DNA from 2 places in the Ensifer sp. 4252 genome. Region 2 is predicted to be linked to the other one. Evidence: riboswitches for the same ligand, from Rfam matches in the RefSeq annotation. Region 2 holds a riboswitch; the other holds the start of a gene.
What was found. Region 2 has a riboswitch for glycine ahead of gcvT (glycine cleavage system aminomethyltransferase GcvT). Riboswitches for the same ligand answer to the same signal wherever they lie in the genome.
Positions count from the first base shown of each region.

Region 1 (5,308 bases), on a different contig from region 2:
TCTCTTTTGAACCACAGGTCGTCTTCGTCCAGGCCCAAGGCCAAAGAAAGCCTAGGTAACGGCTCGAGCGGAGTGGGCCAATCTTCGAGTTTGATCTTTGCAGGCTTCGACATTTTTCCTCACTTAGACAGTTTGCACGATTGAAACAAAAGCTCCAGATGGCTCCGCCCACCCCGGTCGCCCCTTGCTCGCGACACGACCCTTCAACTAAAAGGGCGTTGAATCTGCGCCTATGGAGGGAAGCCTCTCTGGCTCCCCTCCACGATGTGTGGCAGAGTTTTCGTTTGCCGCCTAAGCGGCAAACGACGTTTTTATCTGCTCCCCAATGATTTCGGCCGTAGCGCACGATAGGGTCCAACCCAAATGTCCGTGCCCGGTGTTGTAAAACACATAGGAACGCCGGCCTTGGCCGACATGAGGGAGCATGTTGGGCATCATCGGCCGCAAGCCGCTCCAGGGAACGACCCGACTCGTATCTATTGCGGGAAAGTGCCGGCGCGTCCAACGAACGAGGGGCTCTATCCGATCGGCGCGGATGTCGAGATTCAGGCCATTGATTTCCGCTGTTCCCGCGACACGGAAGCGATCTGGACCAAGTCGGCTGGTTACAATCTTCGCATTGTCATCAAGAAGGCTGACCCAGGGCGCATTTTCTCGGCTTTTCGGGCCATCCAGGTGCACCGTGATCGAGTAACCCTTTACCGGATAAACGCTCACCCTATCGCCCAGCATTGACGCGAATTGCCGGCTGGCGACACCGGCGCAAATGACAACCCCGTCAACAGCTATCTCCTGCAGACCTGCTCCTCCTTGGCTTCCAACTGAGGACGACCACCGAACGGTGGTACCGCTTCCATGCGGCCGAAAACCCACGACATTCGCATCAAACTGGAAAGTCGCACCCTTCCCCAGGCAAACCTTCGCGAGCCCGCGGCTGAACTTATGTATGTCTCCAGAAAAGTCTGACGGAGTGAAGAAGCCACCATAAAAGTCGCCCGTAAGTGCGGGTTCAATGTCGCTAATTTCGGAAGGCGTCACCGACCTACGATCGAGCCCGGCCGCGGTGAGGAGACCGTTGACCTCCTGTGCGTGGCGAAAGCTTTTTTCGTCACGATAGAAGTGGAGAATACCGCGCTTCTCCAGATCGAATTCAATGCCCTCTTTCTCCGCGATATCGCGCATATGGCGCCGGGCCTCGATCGCCAATTTTGCAGTATCTATAGTATTCGCTTTATAGTTTGGTACAGCCGCTATGAACTTAGCGATCCAGCTGTACTTTGCCCAGGATGGTTTGGGGTTGAGCAGAAGCGGAGCATCCTTTGATAGCATCCATTTCATACCCTTGAACAAGGTGGACCAGTGATTCCAAACCTCTGCGTTGCTGGCCGAAAGCTGGCCGCCGTTAGCAAATGAGGTTTCCATCGCAGGGTAGCTTTGACGGTCGAATACTGTGACCTTGTACCCCCTTTTCAACAGGGAATACGCCGTTGTTATGCCAGTAATACCGGCGCCAATTATGGCTACGTGAGGCATGCTATGTCTCCTTGGACAGTTTCGTGAGGCCATCCGGCCTGTTACGTCCCCATCTGTCCTCGGTACCTGAGAGCTTCCCGTATTAACGGTATCCCCTTCGGTGGGCATTGCTGCCACTCTCCAGATTTTCCAGCCACACGGTCCTTTTGCCTGAGAGTTTCTTGGGGAATTGCTCCGTCGGCGCCGTCCCCGGTCTCTCCCGAGTGGCTTATAGGAAATTCATTGTTCTCCTCTGCGGACGCGGCATCGGCGTCTACACTTCTCCCAATGGCATTTGCTAACACAGGGGATGGTAAAGTAAAGCTGCTTTCTCAAGCTCCCGGCTACCAAATTCGAGGCGCGGCTCAATGCGTGGGTGGGAAGGACGCCCTCGGCCTTGTACTGGCGGAACTATGGCGAAACCGGAGCATCAGGCGGAAAGCGCTTGCCCAGGCTCGCCACGATTTTGAAATCGTCTATCCCAAACCCACGAGTGATATGGCCTCACTGGAGTGCTTGTTGAGAAACACAGGAGGCGTCCTAGCGGATGTGTTTATAGACTGTGGTTCGCGACAGTTTGAGTATGCGCGCGGTTTTTGAGATGTTCTCGCCGGTCATGCGAAAAGTTGAGCGGATCTCGCGGCATTTGTTGCTATCAAGGGGGTGGGATTGGCAGCTGACACAGGTATCCTCGTCCCGAGTTGCGCCTGAGGCGATGTTATCGAATGAATGCTCATCAACATAGTCCATGTGGCGGCGAACGAGCGCACGCTGCAATGTCGCCTTCAGTTCACGGATATTGCCCGGCCAGGAATGCATGGAGAGACGCATAATAGCCGCGTCGGTGATTGGCGTGTCGGGTGCCAACTCATGCATTAAGTGCCTGACGATACCAGCGAAGTCCGCGCGCGCCTTCAGCGCCGGCAGGCGAACTGTATAGGCGTTGAGGCGATACAGTAGATCGGCTCGAAACAGCTTGGCTGTCACCATTTCTTGCAGGTCACGGTTTGTTGCCGACACGATCTGAACATCGACTTTGCCGGTCTTCTGTCCGCCAATCGATCGCACCTCCATACTGTCGAGAAAGCGCAGGAGCGAGGTCTGGGCAGCGAGCGGGATGTCCGCGACCTCGTCGAAAAACAGCGTTCCTTTGTCGGCGGCGCGCGCCAGGCCAGGCGAGCCATCGTTGCGTGCATTGGTGAATGCCCCGCGCTCATGGCCGAAGATTTCGGCAATGAAAAGGCTCTCTGGCAACGCACCGCAATTGACCGCAACAAACTCGCCTTTCCGGTTGCTCAAAGTGTGCACATGCCGCGCCATGAGTTCTTTTCCGGTCCCTGTTTCACCGGTAATGTGAACCGGCATTCTCAGAGTTGTCGCATCGGCAATTTCCGACATGGATCGCTTGATCACCGGGTCGTCGCATACGAATTCGGGAGCGCCCACAGGGCGCACAAGAGAAGGCAGTCTGGCAGCGGGCTTCGCGTCGATCACCGCCTTGCGCAGACCAATCTGGCGGCAGACCATGAAGACGCCGCTTCCAGCTTTGTCCCGGATGCGGATCACGCCTCCATTGAGGAGCCCATCCATCGCCGCACCAAAGCCTGCTTCAAACAGATCGTCGAAGTGATTGCCAATGATTGCCGGAAGGCCAGCCAATAGTGCCGTCCCGGGCCGATTGAGCGAAATTACGGCCCCCTCCCGCGATACGGACAGCAGGCCGGCCGATAAAGTATCGAGATACTCCACGCGTGGGTGGAAAGCGAAGATGAAGCTCTCGGCGCACTCCTGGTAGATGAGCCCGTTTTCGATCTGCGCTGCCGCCATGCGTACGAGCGCGTGCGTATGCTCCTGCCTCGCTTCATTGGCGCAGGAGGCATCCAGGAGGCCGATCGTCACCCCGCGGGAGTTGAGGATCGGGGCGGCCATGCAGCTCAAGTGACCATGGCAACTGAAATAGTGCTCGCGACCGTAGATGGCGACGGGTTTGTGACTTGCCGCAGCCAGTCCGAGCGCATTGGTGCCGCGCAGGCGTTCGTCCCAAAGACTGCCCGGTATGATCGCGCGCCCTGCAGCACTTTCCGCGAAACGCTCGTCGCTGATTGTGTCGAGCACGACGCCCTCGGCGTCGCCAAGGGCAATCATGAAGTTTGAACCAGCAATCTGCGAATGAAGAAGCTGCATTTCGGCAAGCGCCAGCCGACGCAGTGCCGCAGTCTTCTCGCGGCGAACGTTGACATCGGCGAATGGAATAACGCTGCTGCGCGGCTGCGAGCGTGGATCAAGCCCCAGATCCCGGCATCGCTGCCAGCTGTCGGCCACGACAGCCGGCAAGCTGCCCACCGGTAAACGGCTGCCACCTTCGAGCGCGCTGCGAGCACGATCGATCCCTGAAAGATGCTGCATGTCTCCTCCTCATGCGCTTCCGTCCCGATACATAGGGGTGGCCCGCCGAAGATTGCAATAGACAGAAACTGAACAGTTTGCGACGGACACACGTCCACCACATGTACATTTTTTCCGGCACACCATCCAAATAACCAATTGATTTTACTAGATTATGTTATCTGGCACGCGCCTTGCTCTTCATAGACCGGAATGCGGACGAGTGGTTCGCAAGTGCACGGAGAGAACGCATGAAGGCACAAGTGCTGACGCAATATGACGACAACCTCAAAGCGGACCAGTGGGTGTCGCTGCAGGACGTTCCCGATCCAAAGATCACCAAATCGAGCGATGTGATCGTGCGGATTGGTGGCGCAGGCGTTTGCAGGACCGATCTTCACATTATCGAAGGCGTATGGCGCCCGCACATGGATCCTGACGGAAACAACCTCCTACCGCTCATCATGGGCCACGAAAACGCAGGCTGGGTGGAAGCGGTCGGCAAGGAAGTCGAGGGAATCAAGGTCGGCGACCCGGTCATCGTCCATCCCAAGATTTCCGGTGGCACATGCCTTGCCTGCCGACGCGGCTTCGATATGCACGGTCCAGGCAAATTTCCAGGCCTCGACTGCGACGGCGGCTATTCCGAGTACCTCTGCACGTCTGAGCGCAACATCGTGCCGCTGCCAAAAACGCTCGCGCCCAAGGAAGTTGCCCCTTACGCCGACGCGGGCCTGACCGCCTATCGCGCCGTCAAGAAGGCAACAAGGCATCTGCTGCCCGGAGAAAGCTGCGTCGTGATCGGTGCTGGCGGCCTCGGCCACATTGGCATCCAGTGCCTGAAGGCGATGTGCGCAGCCGACGTCATCGTGGTCGACATTTCTGACGCATCGCTCGCACTTGCCGGCAAGATCGGGGCGGACAAGCTCGTCAAGGCAGACGGCAACGAGGTCGAGGCCGTGCTGGAACTGACCGGCGGGCAGGGGGCGGAAGCCGTGATCGACTTCGTCGGGGAAAAGGGAACGACGCTGAAAGGCCTCGCCATGACCCGCCCGATGGGGAGCTATTACGTCGTCGGCTACGGCGAGGATATTCGCATCCCGACCGTCGATATGGTCATCACCGAAAAGAACATCATCGGCAACCTGGTGGGCACCTGGGCGGAACTGACCGAGCTGATGGCGCTTGCCGATCGCGGTCTCGTGGATCTTACCACCGTCGAATACCGGCTGGCTGACGCCAATCAGGCTCTTCGGGATCTTCGGGATGGAAAGATTCATGGGCGCGCCGTGCTGATCCCCTGACGCTAATTCCGCCGTGCGTTGATACAGCGCACACGGGACGCTCTACCGCTCTGATTCTAGGACATTTTTCTGCCCTCAAGTGATCCCGTCTGAAGGCGGGATGCTCT
Region 1 is NZ_JBNDIU010000009.1:148,215-153,522, reverse strand. Features, by position in the region: gene ABIE33_RS18550 (D-cysteine desulfhydrase family protein) at 1-113, opposite strand, end outside; gene ABIE33_RS18545 (D-amino acid dehydrogenase) at 292-1,533, opposite strand; glycine riboswitch at 1,662-1,745, opposite strand; gene ABIE33_RS18540 (sigma-54-dependent Fis family transcriptional regulator) at 2,053-3,918, opposite strand; gene ABIE33_RS18535 (NAD(P)-dependent alcohol dehydrogenase) at 4,149-5,201, shown strand.
Region 1: another riboswitch for glycine. It lies ahead of ABIE33_RS18545 (D-amino acid dehydrogenase); the one in region 2 lies ahead of gcvT (glycine cleavage system aminomethyltransferase GcvT).

Region 2 (5,308 bases):
GGTTGGGTGCGTTGATGACGGCAATTCGCAGCCAGGATCCAGATGTTCAAAGGCTGATAATGTCTCGGGTGGACGACGAATAATCGACCGCGATCACTGGCATCGCGACTAGACCGACGGTTTCGGCAACGAGCAAGGTGTCGACGAATTCCGTCAGGTCCGCCATCCGGCCGTCGCTGAAACTGAACCTGTCCAGGATTTCCGTATCGAACCATGTGTCGGAAGGAACGAAGCGGATGGGGCCAACCCGATGGGCGTAGACCGTGCTGCCGTCAACGTCGAGCTGAACCGTTTTCATTCGGCTCAAGTCCCAGGCGTCGACCAGGCCGCGAAAAGCGGAGCGCACTGATTCCGGATCACTGACCCTCTGGGTCATGGCCCCAAGACGGCCACTGCCGACAATCCGGAAACTGAAGGCCGGGTGCAAGCAGGCCAGCATGCCCTCAAGGTCGTTGGCATCGCGCGCTGCATAGAGCGAGCGCACGGTTTGCTCGAGCGCGGTGCGATCGGCCATCACATTGCTCCTTTGTGATATCTGGGCACGCCTTTGGTATCTGGGGCGAGTGTGCCCGTATTTAAGGGATGCTGCAAGTATATGCGAGGGCTGCAGCACAACCTCGGCCTGGCGTTGGCCTTTGCTGACATGCGGCGGCCGCGCCTGCCGTCGGGAGGACGAGTGACCCAAGCGTCGAGGCGAGAGGGCAATCAGGGTGGTTTTCAACATGTGCGTTCCTCCGTCGCGGGGTGACGCCGGAAATGTCCGGGCTTCATGCCCAAGGGATGGATCGCATGAGCGGCGCCGCCCCATGGACGCAATTGTTAGCATTCGACTAAAAGGCGACTGCCAATTTTCACCCGTCTTCAAGCGAAACGGCGCAAAAAGGAAAGGATTGATAACAAGTAAGGCGGGGGAAGAAGGTGGTACAGGTCGTCACGGTATCCGCGACCACAGCGGCTTATGCGGCGGAAGCCGTCAAGCCGAAGGCGCGCGTGTCCGGCGATGGCCCGGCCGACGAGGCGATCACCTTGCTTTCGGCCCGCCGTACCAGAGAGCCGGCGATAACGCCGGCATCTATCCCTAAGATGAAGGGCACCCTGCCCCTGTCGCTGATGCTGATGAGCGCCGACGGCCGCCTGCCCCAGCAGAGCGAGGCGGAAACCTTGCGCCGTTATCTCGAATATATGCGCGACGACGAGGACATGCCGGAAGAGCGCGAAAACGAAGGCCGGCAGGAAAATCCCGCCGGCCAGGAGGATGAGAACGGCGCCGCCGCCTGAGGCGAAGCCGTGCGTCAAATCAGGTTCTTCAGTGATGCTTTTGACCGCCGGCCGCGGCGCCACCGCTCGCCGTTCCCACGGCAAGCACGGCATCGACCTTGCCGGCCTTCTCGAAGACGAGCGTCACAGGCACCGTTTCACCCTCGGCAAACGGCTTCGAAACCTGCATGAACATCAGATGCAGGCCGCCGGCCTTGAGCTCCACGGTCTCTCCGGCGGGGATGGCAACGCCGTCGTCGAGCTTGCGCATCTTCATCACGTCGTTTTCCATCGCCATTTCGTGGATTTCGACGCGACCGGCGGCTGGGCTCTCAACGGCTACGAGACGATCATCAGCGCTGCCGCCATTCTTGATCGTCAGGAATCCGCCGCCGACCTTGGCGCCCGGCAACATCGCCTTGGCCGCGCCGCCGGAGATTTCGAGGTCGCCCAACTTGACCGGCTGGGGTGCTGCAATATGGCCGGCATGCTCGTCGCCGCCGGCAGCGAGCGTCACCGTCACCGTGGGTGCAGGGCTTTTAAGGTCATGGGCGCTCTGCCCGTCAGCGGCTACCTCGTTCCAGACCACCTTGCCGTCCGTGCCGCACAGCTGGACCGTCGGGAAGGCAAGCACGGTTTCCTTGTCGAAGCCCGAGATCTTACCCTTGACGACAAAGGTGTCATAGAACTCGTCAGGCAGATTGCCGCCCTTCCAGCGGATTTCGACCGGGCCGGACGAGACCTTGTCACCGTGATTGTCATAGGTCTTCTGGTAATCGCCCTTGATAATCTCCACCCCCCAGCCGGGCTTTGGCTGGGGCTTGGCGAAGACGAAGCCTTCGGGCAGCTTCATCTGCACTTCGGTCGTTGCCTTGCCGTCGCAGCCATGCGGAACCTGCAGCACCGCCTTGAAGCTCTTTTCCGATTGCGCGCTGTCGTTTTCGAACGTCGCATGAGCGTGGGCGATGCCTGCTGTTGCAAGTGCAATGCCGAGGGAAAGGCTAAGCGGAAGAGCAGTCTGTCTGGTCTTGTTCATGTCGTACACTCCTGACCACATGCCGGTGGGAGCCCGGTGCTGTCGTGGTCGATGCCGCCATCGCGGCGCATTGAAATTGAATGCGTGTGAAAGCGTTACGACTGGTGGGGAGGTCCGCGCGGCGGCGGCAGAAGGCGCAGGTGCCGGACGATGATTTCGTCTTGCACTGGATGTAGATCGGCGAGCCAGTTGCCGGTCTCGGCGCGTTCGCTGTGTTGCGGTGGCGTCGGCAGGAGGGCAGCGCCCGCAAGCCGGCATGCTTCGCAGACCGGCGCCATCGATTGCGACTTGCCGCTATCGTGGTCGATGCCATCCATGCCGAAGCAGATATCGGCGATGGTTCCGTCGGGGAGCTGGTAGGCTGCGATCTCTCCGGGCGTCAGGCTTTTCGCCATTGCCGGCTTGTGGGCGAAGGACAGGAAAACAAGCGCGAAGGCGGCGACGATCCGCACAGCGATCCGCAAATGTCCTTCGCACTTAGTCATTGTCGTCCCCGGTATCGATCCTGAGTTATCCTCAAGCGGAGGAGAATGCAAAGGCAGAATTGACGCACCCGTTTCCCGCGACGGAAAATCGCTGCGACAAAAATGTGTTTGACCGCGACACCTCCCCCTTGCCAAGTTCACGGGTTCGCCGTTATTTGGAGGCGATCTTGTTGGGAGAAACCGGTTCACTCCGGTGCCGAAGGAGCAACCGCCCCGGAAACTCTCAGGCCAAAGGACCAGCAAGGTGCCGGTAGGACTCTGGAGAGAAGCGTTTTTGCGCTCGCCGAAGGGATAACAATCTCAGGCAAAGGGACAGAGGGGGCTCGAATTTGACGGCGTCTGACGCCGGAAGTGTGAGCCGGCGCGCGTGCGCGCCAGACCTGGAGGCCGGAGTTGGAAGAGATTTCCCATTTGAAACATACGCCGCTGCGTGCGCTGCACCTGTCGCTGGGTGCCCGCATGGTGCCCTTTGCTGGCTACGAGATGCCGGTCCAGTACCCCGACGGCGTGATGAAGGAGCACCTGCACACGCGCACCGCGGCAGGCCTCTTCGACGTCTCGCACATGGGCCAGGTCATCGTTCGGCCGAAGTCCGGCAAGATCGAGGACGCAGCGCTGGCGCTGGAAAAGCTGGTGCCCGTCGACGTGCTCGGCCTTGGTGAAGGCCGGCAGCGCTATGCGATCTTCACCAATGCCGAAGGCGGCATTCTCGACGACCTGATGATCGCCAACCGCGGCGACCACCTCTTCCTGGTCGTCAACGCTGCTTGCAAGGATGCCGATTTCGAGCACCTGAAGAAGGGCCTCGCCGACACCTGCGAAGTCACGATGCTGGACGATCGCGCGTTGATCGCACTGCAGGGTCCCCACGCAGAAGCCGTGCTTGGCGAATTGTGGGCCGATGTCTCGGCCATGCGGTTCATGGATGTTGCCGAAGCCGACCTGCACGATGTTGCCTGCATCATCTCTCGCTCCGGCTACACCGGCGAAGACGGTTTTGAGATTTCCATTCCCTCGGTATCGGCCGCCGATGTCACGCAGCGGCTGCTTGAACACCCCGATGTCAAGCCGATCGGCCTTGGTGCGCGCGATTCGCTGCGCCTCGAAGCGGGCCTTTGTCTCTACGGCAACGACATCGACACCACGACCACGCCGGTCGAGGGCGCGATCGAATGGGCGATGCAGAAGAGCCGGCGTGCAGGCGGTGCTCGTGAGGGCGGCTTTCCGGGTGCGGACCGCATTCTTGACCAGTTCGCAGAGGGCGCCAAGCGCCGTCGCGTCGGCCTGAAGCCCGAGGGCCGTGCGCCCGTGCGCGGTGGTGCCAATCTTTTTGCCGACACCGAGGGCAAGACGCTTGTCGGCAAGGTGACGTCAGGCGGCTTCGGACCCACCGTCGATGGCCCGATTGCCATGGGCTATGTCGACGCCACCCATACCGACAACGGCACGACGGTTTACGCGGAGGTGCGCGGCAAATATCTGCCGGTCGTCGTCGCCGCCCTGCCCTTTGTCAAACAAACCTACAAACGCTGATCAGGAGAGAGCGCAAATGTTGAAGTTCACCGACGAACACGAGTGGCTGAAGGTCGAAGCTGGCGTAGCAACGGTCGGGATCACCGAACACGCGGCCGGCCAGCTCGGCGACCTCGTCTTTGTGGAACTGCCGGAAACCGGCTCCACCTTTGCCAAGGGCGAAACGGCGGCAACGGTTGAATCCGTCAAGGCGGCATCCGACGTCTATTGTCCACTTGATGGCGAAATCGTCGAAGTCAACCAGTCGATCGTCGACGACCCGTCGCTGGTCAACAGCGACCCGCAGGGCGCTGCCTGGTTCTTCAAGCTGAAACTCGCCGATCCGAACGCAGCCGACGCCCTTCTCGATGAAGCGGCCTACAAGGAGCTCGTCGCCTGATGAGCATGCCCAAGGACTTCACCTTTACCGACTACAAGCCGTATGACTTCGCCAACCGGCGTCATATCGGCCCGTCGCCGGCGGAAATGGATGAGATGCTGAAGGTCGTCGGTTATCCGTCGCTCGACGCACTCATCGATGACACCGTGCCGCCGTCGATCCGTCAGAAGACGCCGCTCGCCTGGGGCGCGCCGATGACCGAGCGCGAAGCGCTCGACAAGATGCGCGAAACGGCCAACCGCAACCAGAAGCTCGTATCGCTGATTGGCCAGGGCTATTACGGCACGATCACGCCGCCGGTCATCCAGCGCAACATCCTGGAAAATCCGGCCTGGTACACGGCCTATACGCCCTACCAGCCGGAAATCAGCCAGGGTCGCCTCGAGGCGCTGCTCAACTACCAGACCATGGTCTGCGACCTGACCGGCCTCGACGTCGCCAACGCCTCGCTGCTCGACGAGGCGACCGCTGCCGCCGAAGCCATGGCGATGGCCGAACGTGTCTCGAAGTCCAAGGCGAAGGCCTTCTTCGTCGACGAGAGCTGCCACCCGCAGACGATTGCTCTGTTGAAGACCCGTGCCGAGCCGCTCGGCTGGCAGATCGTCATCGGCAATCCGT
Region 2 is NZ_JBNDIU010000010.1:220,434-225,741, reverse strand. Features, by position in the region: gene ABIE33_RS19975 (chaperone modulator CbpM) at 1-83, shown strand, start outside; gene ABIE33_RS19970 (nuclear transport factor 2 family protein) at 47-514, opposite strand; gene ABIE33_RS19965 (hypothetical protein) at 919-1,278, shown strand; gene ABIE33_RS19960 (copper chaperone PCu(A)C) at 1,307-2,293, opposite strand; gene ABIE33_RS19955 (hypothetical protein) at 2,389-2,778, opposite strand; glycine riboswitch at 2,940-3,027, shown strand; gene gcvT (glycine cleavage system aminomethyltransferase GcvT) at 3,172-4,311, shown strand; gene gcvH (glycine cleavage system protein GcvH) at 4,328-4,690, shown strand; gene gcvP (aminomethyl-transferring glycine dehydrogenase) at 4,690-5,308, shown strand, end outside.